One region of the Enterococcus sp. DJ147D b genome, then DNA from elsewhere that is predicted to be linked to it. Evidence: riboswitches for the same ligand, from Rfam matches in the RefSeq annotation. Region 1 holds a riboswitch; the other holds the start of a gene.

Region 1 (10,826 bases):
CGGCATTCATTTCTTCTTTTTTTGCATCTTCCAGAACTAACTGAGTTAATGTTGCAAAAGCTACTTTTTCACCATGAAGGTAGCTATGTGCACCAGGTAAAACGGTCATTCCGTTATGAATGGCATGAGCTGCAGCTAAACCGCCACTTTCAAATCCTAAACCAGATAACAAAATATTTGTTTCGACAATTTTACTCAATGATTCAGTCACTAAATTTGCATCGCAAGCAATTTTTGCGTTCAAGCCGTCTTCTTGTAGGTGTTCCCAACATAATTTTGCCATTGCTAAGGCAGCATAAGTACCACTAGCAGGAGGAGTTAATCCTTCTCTTGAGCCCATTGGCAAACTTGCATTAACGCGGGAATAAGAATGATGTGTTGCACGTGCTTCAAAATAAGTGGACAGTGCATCACCCATACCAGCAACTAAGAAACGAGTAGGTGCTTTTGCGACCACTTTTGTATCCACTAAGACAACGCTTGGACTTTGTTTAAAATAAGCATAGTCGTCAAATGAACCGTCTTCATGGTATAAAACAGCCGAGTGAGAGGTTGGTGCATCTTGCGCTGCAATCGTTGGAACAATAATTAGTTTTTCACCCTCAGCGACCACTTTTGAAGCATCAATCGCTTTTCCGCCACCTAAACCAATAATGCAGTCAGTGTGTTGTTCTTTAGCTACTTCTTGCAATCGTTTTGTTTCTGCTCGAGTGACTTCACCACTGAAACCGCCTTCAACAAATGATACGCCAAATTTTTCTGCGGTAGCATCAAGTTGTGGTCGAATACGAGCCACATCAGCTGGATTTGCAATCAGTAATGCAGAAGAACCAAAAGTCGATACGAAGTAACCTAAGTTCAGTAATTCATCTTCACCTTGTACATATTTAGTTGGTAAAATTAGTGCTTTTCTCATCAGTAGTTCCTCCTTGTTATCGTTTACTATTATAGCATAAAGCGTTATCATCAAAGAATCATTGAGTTTTGACGTCGTTTTCTTTTGAGAATGTGTTGAATTATTTTGCGAAACAGGAGTATTTTGTCATTTTAGCAAAATACTCCTATACTACTAACTAGAGGTGAAGAAATGGGCACAACTTTATTTGATATCGAACAAGTTTTAGATCTAGATAAATGGGAAAAAGTTCAAGAAAGTCTAGCTCTTGCTACTCATTTGGCTATTATTTTAGTTGATTATCGAGGTAGACCAATTACGAAACATAGCCAAGTCCAACCCTTTTGTCAGTTTGTACGCAATCATCCTGAATTGGCTGTGTATTGTGAAAAATGTGATTCAAGAGGAGGCCTGGAAGCCGTTCGAACAGGAGAGCCGTTTATTTACCGTTGTCATTTTAATATTGTTGATATGGCAATTCCAATCATGGTTGATAATCAATATGTTGGTGCAATCATGGCCGGAGAAGTTCTGCTTGTAGATGGGCAAGAAAAGCTAGAACAAGTATTGCAAGTAGAAAATCAAAAAAGACTAGAAGCATTTAAAGACGAGCACCACGAATTATTTGAACAATACCCGAAATTTACGCTGGATGATTTACAAAAAAACGCGACAATGTTAGAAAGTTTAAGTGAATACATCGTAACAGAAGCAATCAAAAAAGATTATTTGATTAAAGCGTATAAGCAGACACTCCGTATTTCCAAAAAAGCAGAAGTACCAGATCAATCAGTTGATTTAAAAACAGTGCAAGCAGATATTCGTCACTCTTTATTGGAAAACCAACTAGCGGCAGAAAAAGATAGTTATCTAGCCAAAAATAAAATGCTCCAACCGGCAATTGATTTGATTTTTGCCAATAAAGGAAGTCATGTCGATTTAAATATGTTAGCCACTGTGACGAATTTGAGTCCAAGCTATTTAAGTCGGCAATTGAAAGAAGAATTTGGAGAACCTTTCAGTCAGATGTATGCTAAATTAAAAATTTATTGGGCGGAACAATTATTGAAGACCACAGATTTAACAATCAGTGAGATTAGTGATCAATTAGGTTATGTTGAAGCTAGTTACTTTGTTCGTTCATTCAAAAAAATCAAGGGAATTACACCATTGAATTACCGGAAGCGACACAAACGTTCTCCGATGACTTGAAGCAAGTTGCCAATCAAGTGCAAGAAAAAAGCCGTTGACATTCTTTTTTCGTTAATTGAATATGTTTCTTCGGGGTAGGGTGTAATTCCCGACCGACGGTGACAAGGCTAATTTGAAGTCCGTGACCCGCAATAGTTGCGGTTGATCTAGTGAAAACTAGAACCGACAGTTAAAGTCTGGATGGGAGAAGAAAAACTTATCGAAACAAACGACGGGAAAAGTGTCTCTATTTTTGTCGTACTTCTTTGAGTTTATTTTGACTATTGGTCTCGTGTAATTACACGAGGCTTTTTTGTTTGGAAAGGAGGATTTCAATTGGATGAACGATTGATGAAACAAACGATTCTAGCAGCAGAAAAAGGACGTGGAAAAACATTTACGAACCCTTTAGTCGGTGCAGTCATTGCGAAAGACGATCAAGTCCTAGCGGTCGGCGCACATTTAGCATATGGCAATGCACATGCAGAAAAAGCAGCAATTGATTATTTAAAGAAAACTTTTATGACATACGAAAAAATTGGGATTGTCATTGTACGAGTTAACGAATGTATTACATCAAAACTATTAAGTGGAGCAGTCGATAACTTACTCCGTCACGGTGTGAACGAAGAGGATATTGATGTTTATTGGATTCCTGGATCATTTGAGATCTTGTTTATGACCAAGAAAATCTTGGCAATGAAACAATATGATGACGTACTGACTCTTGGTGCAGTGATTCGTGGAGCAACGACGCATTATGAATTGGTTAGTAACGAAGTGGCAAAAGCAAAAGGTGTGGCTCAAGTTGGTTTAGCCTCGGAAACGCTAGTTATGTTTGGCGTGCTAACAACAGAAACGATTGAACAAGCAATTGAACGCTCAGAGACGAAAGCTGGAAACAATGGTGCGAGTGTGGCTCAAGGATTGCTTGAAATGATTTCTTTCACACAACAACTCACTAATAACTGAGTACAGTAGTACTTTGCCCATTTGCTTCCTTAAAAAATTAGAAAAACTAGAAGTTGCATTTTCTACCATTACACAATCGGGTAGAAGGTTCATTTTTTTTAAGTTCTGTGATTCTTGCTAATAAATGGCTGATTTTAATAACGATTGTAATAAAAAATAAAAAACGGTTACATTTGTTGTTGACTTTTGTGGTAGATACCGTTATGATGTTCACATAAAAGGCGTGTTACTGGTCCGACCAGGCATCAACCAACATGTAATAGACTGTGGAAGCAGTTTATTAATGTTGGCTTTTTTATTGTCTTAGATTGGGGGTGGCGAGTTGGAGATCATCAAGAGTATCAATAACAATTTTGCATTAGCGATGAAAGATGGCAAAGAAGTCATTGTTGCAGAAGTAGGAATTGGCTTTGGAAAATTTCCCAAAACGATTGCAGAAGATGAAGTCGAAAAAGTGTATCAACTAAATGACTCAAATCTAAAGGGAATCAATTTGGCTCAATTTCCGTTAGAAGTCATGAATTACGCTCATCAAATTGTCAAAAAAGCTGAGCAAGAACTCCAGTTACCAACGACAGATCTTTTGTTTTTAAATGTTGCAGATCACACCAACTATATGTTGCAGCGTTTGGATCAAGGAATTTCTTTGAGCGCACCGTTTCGAATTGAGATCGAAAAATTTTTCCCAAAAGAATTTGAATTGGGTAATTGGGCGGTGAACTACTTGGCTGAAGAAACAGGTAAAGAAATACCGAGACAAGAAGCACACGCCTATGCCTTACATTTTATCAATAGTCAAGCAAGTCTTGGTGAACGTGAAAAAGTGGATCCTTACATTAAAATTATCAGTGATGTGAACAATATTATTACGTATCATTTCCATAAAGAGTTCCCAGAAGATTCGTTTTATTATTTGCGTTTTGTGACACATCTTAAATATTTTATTGCTCGAAAGCTTAATCATGAGACAACTGAGTATCGAAAAAATGAATTGTATCAAACACTGCGAGCACAATATGTACAAGAAGCGCAGTGTGTCAAGAAAATCGAGCATTACTTACAAGAGTCTTACGGTTGGACGTTGGACGAAGAAGATTTGCTTTATCTGCTGATCCACATTAAAAAAATAAGTGAAATTTGAGTGTAACTGGTTCGACCAGGCATAACCAAAAAAACGACTCTCTTTTGATTGAAGAGGGCTAGTTTTTTTGGTTTTTTGTTTTTTACGAACAATTTTCAAGGAGGAAAAAGAAATGGACGATCGACAAAGAGCACAAGCAATTTTAGAAGCAGTGGGAGGAAAAGAAAATGTTTCGTCATTAACACACTGCGCAACACGCCTGCGTTTTTATTTAAATAATGGACAAAAAGTTGAGAAAGAAGAAATCAAAGAAGTACCCGGCGTGATTCAATACGTGGAATCTGGTGGGCAACATCAAGTAGTGATTGGTAGTGACGTGGTGGATGTCTTTGATGAATTAGTTAAACTATTACCAGAAGATGCAGAAGAACAAGGAGATGAAACAAAAGAGAAACAAAAATGGTACGATGAATTATTTGCGACAATTTCAGCTATTTTTACTCCTTATATCGGAGTGCTGGCAGCAGCGGGGATTTTAAAAGGTTTTTTGATTCCACTTTCTATGTACAACATTTTGCCGGTAGATAGTGGATTATATCAATTATTGAGTATCTTAGCCTCTGGTATCTTTACATTGTTACCCTTGTTTATTGCAGTAACAGCAGCGAATCGATTTAAGACAAATCAATTTATTGCGTTGGCAATAGCAGCGGCAATGATCTATCCATTGACTGATGCTAGTATTTTAGATAGTGCCTCTTTGTTAGGATTAACGATTAGTTTCAAAACTTATGGTGGTGCTGTAGTGCCAACAATCCTAGCGATTTGGGCGCAAAGTTACATTGAACGTGGCGTTAAAAAAGTATTGCCTAAAGTTACTCATACCGTATTTGTTCCCTTTTTTACAATTATCATCACTGGGATTGCGGTGTTTGCTTTGATTGGCCCGCTAGGAAATGGGATCGCAAATCTGATTGGGACAGCATACTTCAGCATGTATGCGTTTAGTCCGATTTTAGCTGGTGCTTTATTAGGTGGTTTATTCCAATTATTAGTAATGGTTGGTTTACATTGGGGAATCTTACCGATTGCTTTAATCAATATTCAAAACACTGGTGCAGATACGATTTTACCGATTGGATCAAATGGTGTATTTGGTCAATTTGGTGCGGTAGTGGGTGCTTGGTTGTTTTTGAGAAAAGGAAAAGATAAAGAAATTGCTGCATCTGCCTCATTATCAGGATTTTTTGGAATCACAGAGCCTGCTATCTATGGGATTAACTTGAAGTATAAAATGCCCTTCATCATTGGTTCGATTTCTGCAGCACTTGGTGGAGCAATCAGTGGATTTTTTGAAACTAAAGCCTATTCATTTACACCAGTAGCTAATATTTTTACATTCTCAATGTTTGTAGGACCAGGAAATAATTTTAGTGCACAACTGTTAGCGAATGGCGTGTCGTTTTTCGTAGCGCTAATTGCCACTGCTTGGTGGATGCGTAAGCAAATGAAAACAACTAATGAAGAAAAGAAAAACATTCCCGCAGAACCAGTTGTCTCTACTGGCTTAGGTGAAGCAGACTTAGTAGTAGCTCCTTTAAATGGAGAGTATTTACCAATTTCAGAAATCAATGATCCGGTATTTTCTTCAAAAAGCATGGGAGAAGGATTTGCAATCAAACCAAGTGATGGCACTGTATATGCACCTGTTAACGGCATCGTGGAACTAATTGCTCAAACAAAACATGCGATAGGATTTACTGCTGATGATGGCAAGCAATTGTTGATCCATATTGGTTTGAATACAGTAGAATTAAATGGGAAAGGTTTTTCTTGGCAAGTCAAGCAAGGTGATCGAGTAACTGCAGGACAAGTCATTGGACAAGTCGATTTCAGTCAACTGACTGACTACGATACGACAACAGCAGTCGTTTTGACAAATACGCTTGATTATCCAGAAGTCAAGATTTCATTAACCGATAAAAATCATCTGATTCAAACGAAATAAGTGAAAAAGGAAGGCTGAATGATGAGAAAATTTATTTTAAATGCAGATGACTTAGGGATGTCAGAAGCTATTAATTTTGGCATTGCAAAAAGTGTGCGAGAAGGAATCGTGAAAAGTACCTCGTTAATGGTGAATATGCCTGAAGCAAAAGCCGGAGCATCATTGATTCAAGCAACTGATCCAACAGTGGAAATCAATCTGCATATCAATTTTACTTTAGGGAAACCAGTGACGGATGCGAAAAAAATTCCTAGTTTAGTGGATGCAAACGGCATATTCCTCTCTTCTAGTCATTACAAAAATGGTGGGACATTGACATTTGACTATCATGAAATCAAACAAGAAATGGAAGCACAAATTTTATGTTTTAAAGAATTACTTGGTGAATTTCCAGTACACATGGAAACACATTCCGTCGGGGATCAAGCAGTTGGTCAAGCTTTATTTGAATTAGCCGAGAAGTATGGCATCCATGCTAATTTATTTTATGGCTACCAACCACCAAAAGAATTACCTTATCGATTAGCAGAAATTCCTGATTTTGGTAAATTGATGACAGTCCTCAACCGCGGGACGAAGCTTAGTGACTTCGTAGACGATGCGTTTGGTTACGAAACATTACCAGAAGAAACAGTCATTGAATTGCATCTTCACCCTGGTTTCCTAGATCAATACGTGTTAGACCACAGCACATTAACCTTGCCGCGTTGTCAAGACTTAGAAACTTTGACTTCTTCTGCGTTAAAAAAATGGTTTGAAACAAAAGGCTATCAAGTTGTTGATTTCGCCAGTTTAAAATAATAAAAGAAGAAGCGGAACAAAGCGCAGTTACGCGCTTTGTTCCGCTTCTTTTTTGATTTTTTGGACTAATGTTTTTAGCGCATCTAAACGTGTGGGTGTTAAGGAGGAAATACGAATACACGTTTTACCCAAATTGCTTTTGCCAAAGATGCGGGTATATTGTTCAACCAAAGGCGGTTCATTTTCGGCGATAGGTACATAAATATTAACAGTTTTGGCGTATTGCTTGACTGCAATCAACGGTGAAACTGGATCATCTGGTGAATATTGGAGAAATAACCAGCCAATGCCTGTGAACTTTCCAACAGTGAAACTTTTACCTGCTTGATTTGTTTCTTGTTCAATAAGTTGTTTGATCTGAGTATATGATTTTTCACTATTCACTAGACGCCACCTCTTAGTTATTTCCTATTTTCTATGCACTTATTGTATCATGTTTATAAGGGAAAAGACTCATTGGAAGAATTAGATGAGCAAAGGAGCTTGTTATGAAGAAAAAGTGGTTAGACAAGAAAAAGGTAATTTTTTATTTAGTTTTTATTTTACTAGCGATTTCTACTATATATGCGGTAGTCATGATGATTCAAACACCATCTGGAACGTCAACAACGGAGCACGAACACGTCAAAAGTGATTATGTGTTGATGATTTTACAATGTGTCGCAGGAATGATTATCATATTTTTACCAAAACAAGTAGAACAAAAGTTTGATATTGAGATTCCTGATACGATGGAGATCCTTTTCTTCCTCTTTTTATTTTGCGCCATTTATTTGGGAGAAGTACGAAACTTTTATTACAAAATACCGTTTTGGGACATGATCTTACATGGCTTTAGTGCGGCGATGTTAGGAGCCTTAGGGTTTATTGTTGTCGCATACCTAAATCGAAGTCAGCGCATAACCTTACAGCTGAGTCCATTTTTTATTAGTTTGTTTGCTTTTTGTTTTGCAACAACGGTTGGGCTATTTTGGGAAGTATATGAATTTCTAGCAGATCATTTGTTGGGAACGAATATGCAAAAATTTATGACAGGAGAAGGTAAAGTCTTAAGTGGACACGAGGCGCTGATCGATACAATGAAGGATTGTATCGTAAATATGCTTGGTGCATTAATCGTCGTTAGTTGGGGATATATTCATTTAAAACATCAAGAAAAAAGATTAAATAATCTTTCACGTGTAAATGAAAAAGCTGAGGAAACTAATTTAGATAGAAATAAGAAGGAAGACTAAAAAATGACGGATATATTTTTAGGTGTCGACATTGGGACCACTGCAATCAAATTTGGCGCAATCGCTGAAGGGGAAACTATTTTTTATCATCGCGTTCCATTGGAAACTTACAATGAGGCTGGGGGGGTTCGTTATCAGAAAGCTTCTGAAATTTTAGCACTTATCCAAAATGAATTACAGACGCTACCTACTTCATTAAGAAAGAGAGTCACGAAAATCAGTTTTAGCGTGGCGATGCACAGTTGCATGCCTGTGGTCGATGGACAATTTGAGCAGGTGTTTATTTGGTCTGACACCCAAAGTATGGAGGAAATAACAGTATTCAAACAGACGAGTAATGCCGAACGTTTTTATCAAAAAACAGGGACACCGATCCATGAAATGACACCTTTTGCTAAAATCCTTTATTTTCAAAAAAGGCGAATGTACCCAGAAAAAACGAAATGGTTGGGTCTAAAAGAATTGCTCATGGAATTTTTCACTGGAATTTCAGCTATTGATTTGTCTACAGCATCTGCTACAGGTTTATTGAACTTAGCCATGCAGCAATGGGATACAGAAATTTTAGCTTATCTTGGCATCAGTCAGGAACAATTAGGGCAGTTAGTGGCGCCGACGACGCCATTTTTGATCAAAAGAGAATTAGCTGATAAGTTTAACTTTTTACCTGGTGTACAAGTTTTTGCAGGAGCAAGTGACGGTTGCTTAGCGGCTTATGGTGGCTACCTAGCTAATGGATTGTCAGCAAGTTTGACTATTGGTACAAGTGCTGCTGTTCGAGAAATAACTGATACACCGATTTTTGATTGGCAACGTCAAAACTTTTGTTACTATTTGACTGAAAATGTTTATGTGATTGGAGCGCCATCAAATAATGGTGGTAAAGTACTTGAATGGGCAAGCCAAATCTTTGCAGATGAGCCAATGCAGTTTTATGAAAAAATTCCTGACTACTTAGCGCAATCATCAATTGGTGCTAAGGGCCTACGTTTTTTTCCGTATGTCAATGGAGAACGAGCACCATTATGGAAAGCCAATCAAAAAGCAGAATTTAAAGGATTAACGATCCATCATCACAAAGCAGAGATGATTCGTGCGGTGATTGAAGGTTTGCTGTTCAACATTAAGCGACTTCATGAAATGGTAAAAGAACCACGTACTTTAGCAATCAGTGGTGGATTTTTTGAGTCTACTGTTTTATGTCAGTTAACAGCAGACATTTTAGGCGCTGATTGTTGGTTAGCTGGTGAAAATGAACCAATCTATGGTCTGTATGGGTTAATTAATCAGATAGTCCCGAAACAGTCGCCATCGAATCTGCAAAAATGGTCAGCTGATCAAGAAAAACAAGCAGAATTACAACAAATATTTCAGACCTATTTTGATTGAATTGTGTAAGTTGTTCAGTGTGTAAAAACGTAGGAATCATTTCTGGTTCTTCTAATTTGGTCGTGTTTCCTCAGGTGATGGAGAGCAACAATCATTTTTGAGAACGGAACTGGAAATTTTTTAGTTCAAAAGGGATGAGCAAGGAGGACTTTATGACTTTTTACAGCATTTCATATTTGGAAGCACAAACGAATTTAAATGATTATGTAAAATACTTTTTTATTTTTGGTTCGTTGATTCTATTAGTAGTGGTCTTTAGTTTGTATTTAAGGCATCGAATACAAACGAAGTATCGGGATCTTAGTATTATTTTTTTCTTATTTTTATTGTTTGTTTCTGGTGTGCAGTATTCAGATTATCAAGTGAATCAAAGTCGTCACTCCCAGTCTTCTCAAATGGTTAACTTAGTAGAACAAATTTCAAAAGAAAAAAACTTAGCAAAAAAAGAAATCTTGGTCAATTCCACTCAACTGGCCGACGGGATCATTGTGAAAATCGCAGATGATTTTTATAAAGTCAATTTAAGTGGAGATCAGGCGTCCTATACGCTAGAACGAGCATATGTTACTAATCCAGAAATTAAAATTATCAACGAATAAGGAGAAAAAATATGCAGTTTTATACACCAATTATTATTAAATTTGCACTAGGGATCATTTGTTTGATTATTCAAATTAATTTGATGGGAAAAGGAAATTTAGCTCCTTCTTCAGCGATGGATCAGGTCCAAAATTATGTTTTAGGTGGTATTATTGGAGGCGTAATCTATAATGACTCAATTACTGTATTGCAATTTGTATTGGTATTGATTATTTGGACGTTGTTAGTATTAGTTCTCAAATTTGCTAAAGAGCATAATCGCTATGTGAAACGAGTAGTGGATGGTCGACCCATTACTTTGATTCAAAATGGGGTCGTTGATGTCAATGAATGTTTGAAAAATGGAATCTCAGCCAATGAATTGATGTTTAAGCTTCGAGCAAATGGTATTTACGAAGTAGAAAATGTAAAGCGTGCTGTCTTGGAACAAAACGGTCAATTGACACTGATTGAATTTGGTGATGAAAATATTCGTTATCCAATTATTGTTGATGGCCAGTCGAATGAAGACGTATTGGAATTGATAAAAAAAGATGAAGCTTGGTTGGAAGAACAAATTAAACAAAATGGATTCCAAAAAATCAACGAAATCTATCTTGGAGAGTATTTATCTGGAAAATTAAATCTCTACGGCTACAAAAAATAAACTAGACT
Region 2 (10,826 bases), 610 kb from region 1:
GGAAAAGTTGATTGAAAAAGCTGAGGAACGCAGTTTATATTATTCGAAAGAACCAACTATGGTAGAAGACTTGGCAGAAAAAGAATTGCCTCTCAAACGTGGGCAAGTAAAAAAAGTCGATTTATTTCGAGCCATGCAGGCTATTTTAGAACGGAAAAAATTTTCACAAAAAGTGGAAAAAACGATTGCCCCAGATGATACGACAATCGAAGAACGTATGAGTTTTATTAAGGAAAAGTTAGTAAACAGTCAATCAGGCTGTACATTTGAATCATTTTTTGAAGCCCCAACAAAAGCAGAAGTTGTGACGACCTTCATGGCATTACTTGAACTGATGAAAAATGGGCAGATTTTTGCTGAACAGGCAGAAAATTATGATTCAATCATGCTTTATCCAGTAGTAGGAGATACAACGAATGACAAAATTAAGTGAACTAGAAGCTATCCTTTTCGTTGCCGGTGAAGCAGGAATTGGCAGTGACGAGTTAAGTTATTTATTGAATATTGATAAACAGGAATTATCTGAACTGATTGTGGCCTTAGAAAAAAAATATCAGGCGACTCTTGATTCAGCGTTACACATTTTCGAAACAGAAGACCATTTCGTCTTAACAACAAAAAAAGAATTAGCACCACTTTTAAAAAAATATGCACAAGGTTCATCAAATACGTTATCACAAGCAGCAGTAGAAACGTTAGCAATTATTGCTTACAAACAACCAATTACACGTACAGAAATCGAACAAATCAGAGGTGTCCAAGCTTCTGGTCCCGTTCAGCGATTGGTTGCTCATAAATTAATTGAAGAAAAAGGACGCGTGGAAGGACCAGGTCGTCCAATTTTGTATGGAACGACAGGTTATTTCCTTGATTATTTTGGTTTAAAAGACTTAACAGAGTTACCAGACACACAAGAACTAGAAAATGCGTTAAAAGATGATGCATCATTGGATTTGTTTTTTGATGGAGTGAGCGAAGGAGAACAAAAGTAATGGAAAGATTGCAAAAAGTAATTGCACACGCCGGAATTACTTCTCGAAGAAAAGCAGAAGAATTTATTTTGGCTGGTCGTGTAAAAGTCAATGGCACAGTTGTGAGAGAATTAGGTGTAAAAGTGGGTAAACACGATGTTGTCGAAGTAGACGAAGTACCTATTTATCAAGAAGAATATGGGTATTATTTACTTTATAAGCCTAAAGGAGTTATTTCTGCAGTATCAGATGATAAAAACCGAAAAGTGGTTACAGATTTATTGCCGATGGTAAAAGAACGAATTTACCCTGTCGGGCGCTTAGATTATGATACATCTGGTATTTTACTATTAACAAATGACGGCGAATTTGCACAACGTTTGACGCATCCAAAGCATGAGGTTGATAAAGTGTATGTGGCAAAAGTAAAAGGGATTGCTACAAAATCAGTATTATCTCCTTTAACGAAAGGTATTAAATTAGAAGGACGAAAAACGGCACCTGCTAAAGTTCAAATCTTATCAGTGGACCCTAAAACGAACCATAGTATTGTTGAGTTAACAATTCATGAAGGGCGTAATCATCAAGTAAAAAACATGTTACAGGCAGTTGGTTTACCCGTGCAAAAACTAAAACGAGAAAGATATGGGGATTTGACTCTTCAAGGGTTACGTCCGGGAGAATATCGTGAGCTAAATAAAAAAGAAATCAGTACGTTACTAAATCATTCAAAATGATAGCTTACTTTTTGTAAGAGATAAATGTTGCATTTTTTTCAAGGCTATGTATAATGTAAGTGTAAACAAAATAATATAAAAGGTTCGTCTTCAGGGGCAGGGTGCAATTCCCGACCGGTGGTTATAGTCCACGACCTATTTCTTTAGGAAATAGCTGAATCGGTGAAATTCCGGTACCGACAGTATAGTCTGGATAAAGAAGATAGAGCTTATTTGACTAATCATTTATCAGATAACTCTAACTCTATTTTCCCTGCGAAAGTAGAGTTTTTTTGTTTGAAAAATTAGTTGGATAGTTCGCTGAAGAGGAGTCCTAACAGGAGGATTTCAAATGAAGAACACACGGGTACAAAAAATGGTTATGGTAGCGATGTTCGCTGCAATCGGGTTAGTTTTGCAATTTATTGCTTTCCCAATTATGCCGGCATTTAGTTTTTTAAAAATTGATTTCAGTGATATACCTGTCTTGATTAGTATGTTTTTATTTGGCCCTGTAGCTGGTGTAGCTACGGCTTTCTTACGCTCGCTGTTACATCTGGTGACAACAGGATTTTCACCAGACAATCTAGTTGGGGATGCTGCAAGTTTCTTGGCAACGACTATTTTCACGTTACCAATTTTCTACTTCTTCAAAAAAATTAAAAAACATGCAAATAGAAATAAAATTCTGGGCGTTGTTTCCGGAACTTTAGCAATGACGCTTTTTATGAGTGTCGCAAACTATTTTGTTATTACACCATTATATCTGATGTTCTTTGGATTGAATGCAAATCAAATGCTAGGTATGCCACTAGTAAATTATGTGTTGATCGGGATTGTTCCATTTAATTTAATCAAAGGATTCATCGTTAGTGCTGCTTTCTTAGTTTTACATGCTAAGCTATTACCTTGGTTGAGTCGTAAACAACATGCTTTAGAACAAAGACATACGATTTAAAAATGAATATTCAAAAGGGCCAGTAATTTTTTGGTCCTTTTTTTTTTGAAAAAAAATGCAATAAAACCGCAAATGTAAACGTTTTATTAGTTGCTGTTGAGTATTTTATTTTTTTATGTATAAACATGAATTTGTAATAAATGAATGTGAGATTCTTCTCTTTTTGAATGACGAATAGGCTTGTTTACAAAACAAAGAGACAGGCTACAATTACTTTGAAAGAAGTATCTTAGATGAAAGGAGGCAATGAGTCGTCACTATTAATGGATTTTTGAACAAAAAGTATCATTTATTCGAGATATTATTTTTGTTCTGCCGCTCTTTTTGATAAAATAACGATGGAACCAATATTACTTGATTCTAAAAATGAAAAAGGGAAAGGAAGAAGAAAATGGAACAAAAAAAGAAAAAATTTCAGATGCCGTCAGCGTATACGGTCTTATTCATTATCATTGCAATTATCGCTGTCCTTACTTGGTTCATTCCAGCTGGTCACTATAGTGTAGATGATGCAGGCAATATCATCGCTGGATCGTATCAACGAGTAAAACAAAATCCACAAGGTCTTTGGGATATTTTTATGGCACCAATCAATGGGATGTTGGGAGTTGAAGCGGGTGAGTTAACAAGTGCGACACCAGCAGCTATTCCGATTTCATTCTTTATCTTGATCGTGGGTGGATTTTTAGGAATTATCAATAAAACGGGTGCATTAGATGCCGGAATCGCTTCTGTCGTTAAGAAATTTAAAGGCAAAGAAAAAATGTTGATTCCTGTTTTAATGATTTTATTCGCTTTAGGTGGTTCAACTTACGGAATGGCCGAAGAAACAATTCCTTTCTATGCGTTACTAATTCCAGTTATGATGGCTGTTGGTTTTGATACTGTAGTAGCCGTTGCAATCGTTTTAGTTGGTTCGCAAGTAGGTTGTTTGGCTTCAACAGTTAATCCGTTTGCCACTGGGGTAGCATCACAAGCTGTTGGTATCTCTATGGGTGAAGGAATTGGCTTACGTTTCTTAATGTTTGTGATCTTATTAGGTATTTCAATCATTTATGTTTATCGTTATGCTTCAAAAATCGAAAAAGATCCAACCAAGTCTTTGGTTTATAACCAACGACAAGAAGACATGAAACACTTCGATATCGAATCGATTGGCCGTCAAGAAACAATTACAAGCAAACAAAAATCTGTTAACATTTTATTCTTTATTACTTTTGGTATCATGATCATCAGCTTGATTCCTTGGACAACATTGAATGAAAACTTTACTATTTTTGAATCATTAACAAACTGGCTAACAGGTCTTCCTGTAATTGGTACAGTATTAGGGATTGATATGTTACCACTTGGTGACTGGTACTTCCCAGAAATCACTATGTTATTCTTAGTTATGGCGATCGTTGTTGCATTCACATACGGTATGAAAGAATCTGAATTCATTTCAGAATTCTTAGCTGGTGCATCAGACTTGATTGGTGTAGCAATCGTTGTTGCTGTTGCTCGTGGTATTCAGGTTGTTATGAACAATGGTTTGATTACAGATACTATTTTACACTGGGGAGAACAAGGGTTGAGCACATTATCTTCAAGCGTGTTCATCATTATCACGTTCATCTTCTATATCCCAATGTCATTCTTGATTCCATCAACATCAGGCTTGGCTGCGGCTACAATGGGGATTATGGGACCTATGGGTGAATTTGCTGGTGTAGGTAAAGACTTAGTTATCACTGCTTATCAATCTGCTTCTGGATTGGTTAACTTGATTACTCCAACTTCTGCTATTGTTATGGGGGCTGTTGCGATTGCTCGTTTTGACATCTCAGTTTGGTGGAAATTTACTGGTAAACTAATTGCTATTTTATTCGTAGCTATCTGTGTGATTCTCGGCGTTGCAGCAATGATTTAGTTTTGCCTAGACAAAATGATTGGAAACATCTATCATTGAATAATAAAGTAAACAAAGCTAACTGAGTTGGCTTTAAGAAGACTCGGTAGGCAAACTATCGGGTCTTTTATCTTATTAGGAGGTAAGTGTAATGAAACAATTTGTTACAAAAGAACATCATGAACAAGCGTTACAATCACTTAATGAACTAATCAGAATCCCTTCTGTATTAGATGAAGAGGATACTGGGAAAGGACATCCTTTCGGGACAAAAGTTGTTGAAGCATTAGACAAAGTGTTAGCAATCAGCGAAGAATTAGGATTCCGCACATTCAAAGACCCAGAAGGCTATTATGGTTATTCAGAAGTTGGTTCTGGTGATGAATTGTTTGGTATTTTGTGTCACATGGATGTTGTTCCTGCTGGTGATGAAAAAAATTGGGATACAAAACCGTTTGATCCAACTGTAAAAGATGGTTGGTTGATTGGACGTGGATCACAAGATGATAAAGGACCATCAATCGCTGCAATGTATGCTGTCAAATCATTGATGGATGCTGGTATTGAATTTAAAACACGAATTCGTTTTATTTTTGGGACAGATGAAGAAAACTTATGGCGCTGTTTAGATAAATACAACGAAAAAGAAGAAGGAATCACACAAGGTTTTGCACCAGATGCTGAATTCCCATTGATTTACGCTGAAAAAGGATTATTACAAGCTTATCTAACTGGTCCTGGCACTACTGATTTTTCTGTGAAAGCAGGTGGCGCATTAAACGTAGTTCCTGATGCGGCTCCATATTCTGGTGAAAAATTAGAAGAAGTGAAAGAAGCATTGAATAAACTTGGTTTTGATTTTGAAGATCATGGTGATTCAATTATTGTTCTTGGAAAAAGTATCCATGCGAAGGACGCACCAGAAGGCGTGAATGCTATTTCACGTTTGTCTATGGCTTTAGCTGAAGTCTTCGATTTTGCACCAATTGATTTCTTAGGCAAATTGGTGAAAGAAAATGCAACCGGTGAACATGTTGTTGGAAAAACGAAAGATGAGCAATCTGGCGAATTAACAATGAACTTTGCTAGCTTAGAAATCACACCAGAACAAACAAAAATTGGTGTGGATATGCGTATTCCTGTAACATTCAAAAAAGATGATCTGGTAGCAAAATTAGCTGAAACAGTGAAGAAATATGAATTAACTTATGAAGATTTTGATTTCTTAGATTCGTTATACGTGCCACTAGATAGCGAATTAGTAAAAAATCTTTTGCAAACTTACCGTGATATCACTGGTGACATGACTGAACCATTTGTATCAGGTGGAGCAACTTTTGCTCGTACAATGAATCAATGTGTGGCATTTGGCGCAATGTTCCCAGATACACCAGATTTCATGCATCAAGCAAACGAACGTTGGGAATTAAGTAGCATGTATAAAGCTATGGAAATTTATGCTGAAGCTGTTTATCGCTTGTGTGCGAAATAAGCTATTTGTGAGAGAAGCATTTTACTCAAAAAATAAGAAAAATGATTAGAAATTATTTTCGAATTTTTGAGTGATTTGTGCTTATTTTAAAGGAATGACTTATTGAACACTAGTTATTCAAAAAGGAGATGTGATAAGATCTTATCACATCTCCTTTTTTATTTGTTTGGAATAATTAAGAAATTATTTTCGTCATTTTTTTGAAATACACGTATAATAAGCTAAAAGAGGATTAAAGGAGGATGGTAGCTTGAAAAAATTAGGAAAAATATTCTTAGGTATACTGATTGTTTTAAGTTTGATTGGTGTTGGAAGCTATTATTATTTAAAAGAAAATACTTATGAACCAAGCCAAACTGCATTAACATCCAGTAAAAAAGCAATTGATAACAAGGAATACCTTTTATTTGAAAGTCCAAAAAAGAAACTTGCAAAACAACACCCAATCATTATTTTTTACCCAGGTGCTTTAGTTGAGCCAACAAGTTACAGCGTTTGGGCAAGCAAACTTTCTGAAACTGGCTATGACGTGGCAATCGTCAAAATGCCACTTAATCTAGCGGTACTAGATAAAAATCGCGCAGAAAAAGTGATTAAAGATTTTCCAGATCGTACCTTTGTTTTTGGCGGTCATTCGCTTGGTGGAGTAATGAGTAGTCGGTATGTTTCTCAAAATGTGACAGATAAGAATAAAGGTATCTTTTTCTTAGCGAGTTATCCTGACAAAAATGGGACATTATCTCAGTCAAAAATTTCGGTACTTTCAATTACTGCATCAAAAGATCAAGTATTAAATCAAGAAGCATATGAAGATGCTAAACAATATTTGCCTACGCAAACAAAGTACGTGGTGATTAATGGCGGAAATCATAGTGGGTTTGGTTCGTATGGTGAACAGAAAAAGGATGGACAAGCCGAAATTACGAATGAAGACCAGCAGATCGTCCTTGTGAATACGATTGAAAACTGGTTAAAGCAAAATGGTTGGTAGTTCGTTACTTTCGATCATTAGTAAATAAAAACGTGAGCCTAGCGAAACAGTTTGAAAAAGTAGCAACTGAGCTAACTTTTTTGAGAAGTTTCTGACTGGACTCACGTTTATTTTTGAGCAAAATTTTTGCTCGTTCTATCTTGATAGACAAATTCTTCTATAAAATTCATAATTGATTTGTCGAAGGAATGATAAATTATTTTTGTTCTTCCAAGAGTATTGCTCGAACGGGACACTTCTGATAGGCTTTCTTTACATACTCAGTTTCTGCTTTGGTGACGAATTGTTGATGTGCTTCTGGTTCTTGTGCAAAGAGCACGATTCCTTCTTCATCGTAATCAAAAATATCAGGAGCCTCAATTTGACACAGGCCGCAAGCGATACAACGTTCGGGTACAAGTTTACATAATAATGACATGTTTAACCATCCTAACTTAAGGAGAATTGCTATGCTTTTATTTATTCTATCTTTATTTCCCTCAAGAAACAAGTTGAGGATCAGTTCTTTTTATCAATTATTGACAGGTAAAAAAACAACTTCCGTATTGATTTTTGGATTCTTAAACCAATTGTTGCCGGCACACAATTGTTTACCAGAACTAACTCAGAAAACCTATCAAGAACGATTAACTGAGTTAGAAAAATCAGGTTTGATTCAGATTGAAGAAAATGAAGTTTTCTTGACGTCAAAAGGGAGAGAACGTCAAAAAAAATTGAATGTCTTGTATCCTGATTTACATTTTGATCTCTATGGTAGAAATTGGGAAGAGGCATGGCGATTGGTAAAATTCGCTATTCAAGTCGTTTCTTATTTAAATGCGCATCAGTCAGAATATTTACCAGCAGAAACCAGCCCATTTTATACTACTAAAATCAAAACGTGGTTAGTCCATAGTGGCTATTCAAAAGAACAGCTAGCTGATACAATTTATCACGAATTATCGACTTGTTTAGGCAAATTAACGAAGGAACAAGCTAATTTATTAGCCAATCAGTTTTCTGGTTATGAACAAATCGGGTTACTGCCCTATCAACTAATTGAGACGAGTGAGGATGAAACGACAGTCTATTTGCAACAGGCACAAGCTGTTCACGCTTTTTTCAACCAATTGCAACGGTTTCCAGATTTTTTATTCAGTCAGTTGTTGTTACCTATTTTGGAACAAAATTACAATCAAAGTATGCTAGTCACGCGACAACTTTTTCTTCAAGGGCATTCTCTCTCTGAAATCATGACATACCGTCATTTGAAAAAAGGGACAATAACGGATCACTTAGTTGAATGGGCATTGTTTTTAGACGATTTTCCATTTGATCAGCTGATTTCGAAAGAGACCAACCAATTATTAGCGAGTCAAGCGACACCTGTCCAAACTTGGCGTTATCAAGAATTAAACAAAACGGGTACACTTGATTATGGTGAATTTCGTTTTTACCAAATACGAGCTTTAAAAGGAGGACGAAAAGATGAATTTAACAGCTGAGTTAAAACGTTATTTTGGTTTTTCAACTTTTCGCCCAGGTCAAGAGGAAATTATTCAAACATTGCTGAACAAAGACAACGTATTAGCTGTGCTGCCAACGGGAAATGGTAAAAGTTTATGTTATCAGTTAACAGGTTATCTATCAGAAGGTTTGGTCGTTGTGGTTTCACCATTGCTATCACTAATGGAAGATCAGGTTATGCAGTTGCAAAAAATGGGCGAAAAAAGAGTTGTTGCCTTTAATAGTTTATTGACCTTTCCAGAACGTAAATATGTTATGGAGCATTTATCTCAATATAAATTTTTATTCTTAAGTCCGGAAATGTTATTGCAATCAGAAATGTTAACCCAATTAAAAAAGCAAAAAATCGGACTTTTCGTAGTTGACGAGGCACATTGTGTTTCACAATGGGGTGTCGATTTTCGCCCAGAATATCAACGTTTGGGCGAAGTAAGAACCCAATTGGCGATTCCAGTGACCTTGGCACTTACAGCTACAGCAACAAATGCAGTCCAACGAGATATCGAGACCGTGTTATTTACAAACAAACCAAAAATCGTTAAGCATTCAGTGAATCGAGAAAATATAGCTTTATTTGTAAGAGAAACGACTCAAAAGAAGGAAGAGCTAGAAGCGATTATGAAAGAAATAAAGGGTGCGACCATCATTTACTGTGCAACGAAAAAAGAGGTGGAGCGTTTATATGCAGAATTACGTGGTCGCTTCGCTATTGGCTATTATCATGGTGGTCTAGATGCGAGCCAAAGACGCCAATTACAGCAACAATTTTCTCAAAATCAATTGCAATTTTTAATTGCAACAAACGCATTTGGCATGGGGGTAGACAAAGCGGATATTCGTTATGTTATCCATTATGATTTACCAGATAGTCTGGAAAATTATGTGCAGGAAATCGGACGTGCCGGACGTGATCAGAAGCCAAGTACGGCCATTTTGTTGTACCAAACAGGAGATGAAGCGATACATCATTTTTTTAATCAATTAGCGAAAGAGCAACGTCAAGGATTTGAAGTTTACTTAGCACATGCGCAGGAGCTAGAACGCCCCTTTGATGAACTCCAACAAAAATGGTTAGAAATTGTCAAAAAAACAAATCAACCAGATCGATGGATGGAAAAATTAAAGCTTCAAGAAAAAGAGAAACAGTTTCGTTTATATCAAATGTTACGATATATCCATGCAACTACTTGTCGCAGAGAATTTATTCTGAATTATTTTGGCGAAAAATTAACAGCAAAACCCAAAAATTGTTGTGATTTTGACGAAGCAACATGGTTTCTTCCAGCAGAAACAAAAGTAAGAACAAGTCATTTTGAGAATAACTGGGAAGAGATTTTACTAAATTTATTTAAAAAAAACGTAGAGGGATAATTTTTTTCGGCATGGCCCATTTTCCTATGGTATAATACTCACGAAAGAAATTAGGAGGTAGCAAAGGTGAGCAGAAAAGATAGACATCAATCATCAGAAAATAACGAAACACAAGAACCGTGGGAGCAACCGATTTATGATACTGAAGATGAAAATTCTTCAAGAAGCTCTCAAAGACAACAAAAGAAAGGAAACACTGTTTTCTTATCAATCTTTTTGTTTTTATTAGTACTTTGTATCGCAATCCCTGCAGGAGCTTACTTCTGGATTAGAAATGGTTCAAGTAATAATGCAGCAAGTTCGACTTCAACATCGACAACTTCATCAATCGTGGAAAGTTCAACCATGAGTTCAAAAGAAGAGTCAACAACTGTCTCTTCAACTACTGCAACAGTTCAAAGTTCTGAAACTGTAGAATCAAGTATTATTGAACCAGAAACTTCAAGTTCAGTTGCACCAGTTACACCACCAGCTTCAAGTGAAACAGTCACACAAGAAACAGAAACAACACCTTCTTCATCAACAGAAGCAGTGGCTGGTTCAACGACAGTTGTTCAAGCGGGTGAAGGACCAAAACAAGTAGCTGAGCGTGCTGGAATCACGATTGATCAATTGTTCCAATTAAATGGAATGGACCCCAACAGTTATATGTTATATCCTGGACAGGAATTACGAGTGAAATAATGTGAGCCGCATTTTGCGGCTTTTTTTTGAGGAGCGTTTTTATGACAAAGATTAGTATTGCAATTGATGGGCCGGCTTCTTCTGGCAAAAGTACTGTAGCAAAAATTTTAGCGAAAGATTTTCAGTATATTTACACCGACACAGGAGCTATGTATCGAGCAGTGACCTATCTGGCAATCAAGCATCAAATTTCTTTTGCTGACGAAGTTGGGTTAGTTACTTTGATTAAAGAAAATCCAATTTCTT

What was found. A riboswitch is a leader RNA that binds a small molecule or an ion and turns the genes downstream of it on or off. The one in region 1 is predicted to bind FMN.
Region 2: linked by a shared signal. The riboswitch ahead of AC4BD1_RS04225 (ECF transporter S component) and the one ahead of AC4BD1_RS01335 (bifunctional diaminohydroxyphosphoribosylaminopyrimidine deaminase/5-amino-6-(5-phosphoribosylamino)uracil reductase RibD) in region 1 are both predicted to bind FMN.

The regions. Positions count from the first base shown of each region.
Region 1 covers NZ_CM177104.1:260,296-271,121, forward strand. Annotated here, with positions in the region: gene AC4BD1_RS01325 (glycerol dehydrogenase) at 1-916, opposite strand, end outside; gene AC4BD1_RS01330 (PocR ligand-binding domain-containing protein) at 1,088-2,107, shown strand; FMN riboswitch at 2,169-2,303, shown strand; partial or broken gene AC4BD1_RS01335 (bifunctional diaminohydroxyphosphoribosylaminopyrimidine deaminase/5-amino-6-(5-phosphoribosylamino)uracil reductase RibD) at 2,435-2,605, shown strand; gene ribH (6,7-dimethyl-8-ribityllumazine synthase) at 2,609-3,058, shown strand; gene AC4BD1_RS01345 (PRD domain-containing protein) at 3,381-4,199, shown strand; gene AC4BD1_RS01350 (glucose PTS transporter subunit IIA) at 4,312-6,147, shown strand; gene AC4BD1_RS01355 (ChbG/HpnK family deacetylase) at 6,169-6,948, shown strand; gene AC4BD1_RS01360 (hypothetical protein) at 6,976-7,332, opposite strand; gene AC4BD1_RS01365 (DUF2238 domain-containing protein) at 7,437-8,183, shown strand; gene AC4BD1_RS01370 (gluconokinase) at 8,187-9,572, shown strand; gene AC4BD1_RS01375 (DUF3290 domain-containing protein) at 9,725-10,171, shown strand; gene AC4BD1_RS01380 (DUF421 domain-containing protein) at 10,183-10,818, shown strand.
Region 2 covers NZ_CM177104.1:866,389-877,214, forward strand. Annotated here, with positions in the region: gene AC4BD1_RS04210 (segregation/condensation protein A) at 1-433, shown strand, start outside; gene scpB (SMC-Scp complex subunit ScpB) at 417-992, shown strand; gene AC4BD1_RS04220 (pseudouridine synthase) at 992-1,708, shown strand; FMN riboswitch at 1,791-1,916, shown strand; gene AC4BD1_RS04225 (ECF transporter S component) at 2,040-2,645, shown strand; gene AC4BD1_RS04230 (YfcC family protein) at 3,037-4,557, shown strand; gene AC4BD1_RS04235 (M20 family metallopeptidase) at 4,688-6,028, shown strand; gene AC4BD1_RS04240 (alpha/beta hydrolase) at 6,279-7,019, shown strand; gene AC4BD1_RS04245 (ferredoxin) at 7,216-7,437, opposite strand; gene AC4BD1_RS04250 (helix-turn-helix domain-containing protein) at 7,469-8,503, shown strand; gene AC4BD1_RS04255 (RecQ family ATP-dependent DNA helicase) at 8,487-9,896, shown strand; gene AC4BD1_RS04260 (SAG1386/EF1546 family surface-associated protein) at 9,963-10,580, shown strand; gene cmk ((d)CMP kinase) at 10,622-10,826, shown strand, end outside.